2 regions of the Ensifer sp. PDNC004 genome follow, and region 2 is predicted to be linked to the other one. Evidence: riboswitches for the same ligand, from Rfam matches in the RefSeq annotation. Region 2 holds a riboswitch; the other holds the start of a gene.
What was found. Region 2 has a riboswitch for cobalamin ahead of JVX98_RS17965 (aromatic ring-hydroxylating dioxygenase subunit alpha). Riboswitches for the same ligand answer to the same signal wherever they lie in the genome.
Positions count from the first base shown of each region.

Region 1: it holds a riboswitch for cobalamin, as region 2 does, so the genes downstream of both, metE (5-methyltetrahydropteroyltriglutamate--homocysteine S-methyltransferase) here and JVX98_RS17965 (aromatic ring-hydroxylating dioxygenase subunit alpha) in region 2, are expected to answer to the same signal.

Region 1 is NZ_CP070352.1:1,330,575-1,332,774, forward strand. It holds gene metE (5-methyltetrahydropteroyltriglutamate--homocysteine S-methyltransferase) at 1-981, opposite strand, end outside; cobalamin riboswitch at 1,082-1,302, opposite strand; gene JVX98_RS05930 (hypothetical protein) at 1,322-1,612, opposite strand; gene JVX98_RS05935 (LysR substrate-binding domain-containing protein) at 1,765-2,200, shown strand, end outside.
Region 2 is NZ_CP070353.1:1,986,768-1,988,967, forward strand. It holds gene JVX98_RS17960 (hybrid-cluster NAD(P)-dependent oxidoreductase) at 1-79, opposite strand, end outside; gene JVX98_RS17965 (aromatic ring-hydroxylating dioxygenase subunit alpha) at 81-1,325, opposite strand; cobalamin riboswitch at 1,429-1,630, opposite strand; gene JVX98_RS17970 (DUF6656 family protein) at 1,948-2,200, shown strand, end outside.

The DNA.
Region 1 (2,200 bases), on a different replicon from region 2:
GGCGGAGATGAGCGGCTGCAGGCGGCGCAACAGGCCGGCAAGATCCGTCCTCCAGACGTTGCGGCCGTCGATGATGCCGAGCGACAGCACTCGGTCAGCCGGAGCGGACTGGAGGAGGACCTCGATCTGCTGCGGCGCGCGCACGAGATCGACATGCAGGCCCGCGATCGGCAGCGCCAGGGCGCTCACCATATTGTCGCCGATCGCGCCGAAATAGGTCGCAAGCATGATCCGGAGCCCGGGAACCTTCGCCCGGAACGTATGATAGGCAAGGTCCAGGGCCTGCCTTTCCCGGTTGGTGAGATCGAGCACTAGGCAAGGCTCGTCGATCTGAACCCAGTCGGCGCCGGCATTGGCAAGTTCGGTTAGCAGCTCGACGTATACGGGAAGCAGGCGCTCGATCAGGTCCAGGGGATCGAAATCTCCGCCCTTCGCCTTGCCGAGCTTGAGGAAGGTCACCGGGCCAAGCAGGACCGGGCGGGTTCGATAGCCGAGGGCTTCGGCCTCGAGAAAGGCTTCGAGCGGCCGGTTACGCGTCAGCGCAAAGCGTTGATCCGCTTCGAATTCGGGCACCATGTAGTGGTAGTTGGTATCGAACCACTTGGTCATCTCGAGTGCGGCGTTGCCGCCGTCACCCGCATGCGTGCAACCGGAAGCGCAGGGCGAACCGGTCGAGCCGCGCGCCATGGCGAAATAGGTATCGAGATCGACGGGACCGCCCTCCCAGCCATAGGCGGCCGGGACCGCACCGACGAGCACGGCAGTATCGAGCACGTGGTCGTAGAACGAGAAATCGTTCGAAGGGAGGATGTCGATGCCGCGCGCCTTTTGCGCCGCCCAGTTTTCGGCCCGAAGCCGGCGGCCGACGTCGAAAAGGTCGTCACGGCTGATCTTGCCGGACCAGTAGCGTTCAAGCGCGAATTTCAGTTCGCGGTGGCGGCCGATGCGCGGGAAGCCGAGATTGGCAGTCTTGATGGTCATTTCCTTACCCCGAAGGTTGAAGGGCAAGGCTTGAATGCGACGCATCCGCGACGCGAGAAGGGTCCCGCGTCGTCAACGCGCCCCATCGGACACCCCGCCCGTGGACGTTGTTTATCGCGGCAGGTCTCCTGGCTTGCGGGTCAACGCGGACCGTTCCGTCTTCCCGAGGCGTCTTCCTCAGTGACATCATCGAACGGCCGCTCTCCGCCTACAGTTGCGGGGGCAGCTCCGGCCTGGGCGCTTGTCAGCGCCGCACCGAATTCCCTCTTAGCTCCGCCCCGCCGGATGGCGAGGCGCAGAACCACGATGTCGGGAACAATGCCCTGCAATCGCTCGGCCGTCAATCGCATAAAGAAATGCTTATGTCTTTATTCTCTCCGGCCTGGGCGCGGGGCGAAACGCGGGCAATGCGCGGTCCTTCGCTGCAAACTGCTTTCGCGGCGGGTTGCACCGGCACGGGCTTGGGCTCCTCCGGCCAGTGCCACGGATCCGCGGTGTCGCCGACGCGCGCACGGATATGTTCCTGGTCCCGCGTCAGGCCGATATCCCGGAGCTGGAACTCGTTGAACGTGTCGATGGCGACCGGAGGACTGAGGGTCCTGTCGGCCCAATTCAGGGCATGGTAAATCATTGATCGCACTGCGCTAAGCATTGCTATCCTCACTTCTCTACAAGGCGTGTGTTCGCGAAAAAAGTGAGGTTTTTTGCCGTTTCGCGCAAAGCGATTTCTCGCATGCTGGCATAAAGAATGCTTATCTCAGCGTCATGAGCAAGATTCCCCCTATGAGTGCAGTGCGCGCCTTCGAGGCCGCCGCCAGGCACCTGAGTTTCACCCGCGCCGCCGAAGAGCTTGGCATGACGCAGGCGGCCGTCAGCTATCAGATCCGGTTGTTGGAGGAACGCATCGGCGCGCCGCTCTTTGTCCGCCTTCCGCGCGAGGTGCGGCTGACCGGTGCCGGGCGGCAGCTGGCGCCAAAGGTAACCGAAGCGATCGATCTTTTAGGGGCGGCCTTCTCGGAGATTGCCGACAAGACCGAACATCACCTGCACATTTCGGTGCTACCGACCGTCGTTTCGAGCTGGCTCGGCCAGCGGCTCGCCACCTTCCAGACCGCGCATCCGAACATCAGCATCAGGGTCCACATGTCGACCGAGCTGGTCGATTTCAAGCGTGACGCTATCGATCTCGCGGTGCGCAGCGGTGCCGGCGACTGGCCGG
Region 2 (2,200 bases):
ATGTGCATTCGAGCATCTGCTGCCGATCGATCCAGACATGCAGCGCGTCGAAATGGTGAAACGAAGGGGCCATCTGCATGTCAGGCGACCCTTGAAAGCGGAGCCGCGTCGCCAGCAAGGCGCTGCTCCATGAACTTGCAGTACCACTCGACGAACTGCATCACGCCGCCTTCGTGCTCGGGCGAATACGGGCCGGGCTCATAGGCCGGCGAGCGGATGCCAAAGGCATTTTCTTCGACGATCTGGCGATCCTGATCGTTGGTCTCGGTCCAGACATGCGTCAGTTCCTCGAGATTGTAATCGACGCCTTCGACCGCATCCTTGTTGACCAGCCACTTCGTCGTCACTTGGGTAAGTTCAGGCCCGAGCGGCAGCACACGGAAGGTGATGGCGTGGTCGGCGAGCACATGGTTCCAGGTGGTCGGGTAGTGGAACATCAGAAGCGTGCCGATCTGGCTCTGGGAAACATCGGCCGAAAGCGCCCTCTTCACGGCGCGCGCGCCTGACATGGTGTAGCTTTCGGCATTGTCGATGAGCGGCATGCGGGCGGCGCGGAACTGGCCGGTCGGCGACATCCTGAACTCGCTCGGCAAGCCTTCGGCCTCGCATTTAGCCCAATGTTCGGCAATCACGGGATCATCCTTGGCGCCCTGCACCCCGGTCGCGGTCGGGGCTTCGGGATAGGTGCGGCAGAGTTCCGGGTGATTGGCGGCGCAATGGTAGCATTCGCGGTTGTTTTCCCAGACGAGCTTCCAGTTGCCCTTCTCGACGATGGTGCTTTCGAACGCGACCTTGGTTTCGCCGAGCCGGTGCGGCGCGAGATAGGGCAAGGCCATCTCGCGGAACGCCGTGAAATCCATCGGCTTTTCCGACAAGTTGATGAAGATGTAGCCGCCGACCGTTTCGCAATGGATCGGCTTCAGGCTGTGGGCTGCCTTGTCGAAATCCTCGCCCATCTGCCGGGCGAAGAGCAGCGAGCCGTCGAGCTCGTACGTCCACTGGTGATAGGGACAGACAAGCTTGGCCGAGGAGCCCTTCTGTTGCGTGCAGACGCGCGAGCCGCGATGGCGGCAGGAGTTGTGCAATGCCCGGATGGCACCCTGGCGATCGCGGGTGATGACAACGGGGTAGTCGCCGACCTGGACGGTGAAATAATTGCCGGCCCGCGGGATCTCGCAGTCATGGCCGATGAACAGCCAATCCTTGTACCAGATGTTTTCCAGATCCTGCCGATAGTAGTCGGGATCGATATAAAAGGCCCGATCGAGGCTGTAGCCGTCGCGCCGGCCCTTCAGCTTTCGAAGCATATCGTTTCTGGTTTCCATGTCCTGTCCTCATGCGCCATGTCTTGGAGAGGCAGGACAGGAACCCGCATGGGCGCACGCCCATGCGTTGTCGGCTCCGATCCGGCTGCCCGCCGCAACCCGTTACGGTTATGTCCGTCAAGGCTGGTTTCCGGGCTCAGGAGCCGTCCGTTCGGACCAGCCCGGCGCCTTCCCGGACGAACCGTCCAGTGGCCTTTGCCGAGGCTTTCGCTCCACCACCGTTGCGGGGGCAGCGCCGGGATTTGACCGGCTTCCCAATTCTCCGCCTTCTCTTCGAAAACGGCACCTTGAGTAGGGATATGTAATCGCGGAAACCGCCCTGGCAGCTGCCGGATAGCGACATCCAATTCCAGAATGACGACACGGGAAAAACCGCCATCAACGGCGCCTGTCTTAGAATTTTTACACTACAAACATATAGATAGCCCACGTCTTGGGCATTTGCCGCCTTTTGTGGCGCGGGCGGCGCAGACGCGGGAAAGCTTCGCCCGTTTGCGACATCCGGTCAGATGGGGAACGCTCATGATGCAGCCAGGAGGCAATCATTCATTAACCATGAGCCGCTAGCCTAGCCGGCGGACGAGAGAGGTCCTGCAGGCAGGCAGATGGCGCGCTGACGATCATGGCAAAGTTGAGATACTACGACGCGGCAGCCGAGGCGCCGCCGACAATCCCGCCGAAGATGGCGGTTCATACCGAATTCCTGCGCACGGGCCGGATCAATCGCAGGCAATGGGTGCCGAGCGAGCGGCGCTACCTGAGCTATGAGGAAGTTGCGGACAGGACGGGCAAGAAGCTCAACACCGCCGGCGACACGACCCATAAGCGGATCAACGGGTTTCACACCTCGATCCAGTTCCCGAAGATGATCTTCC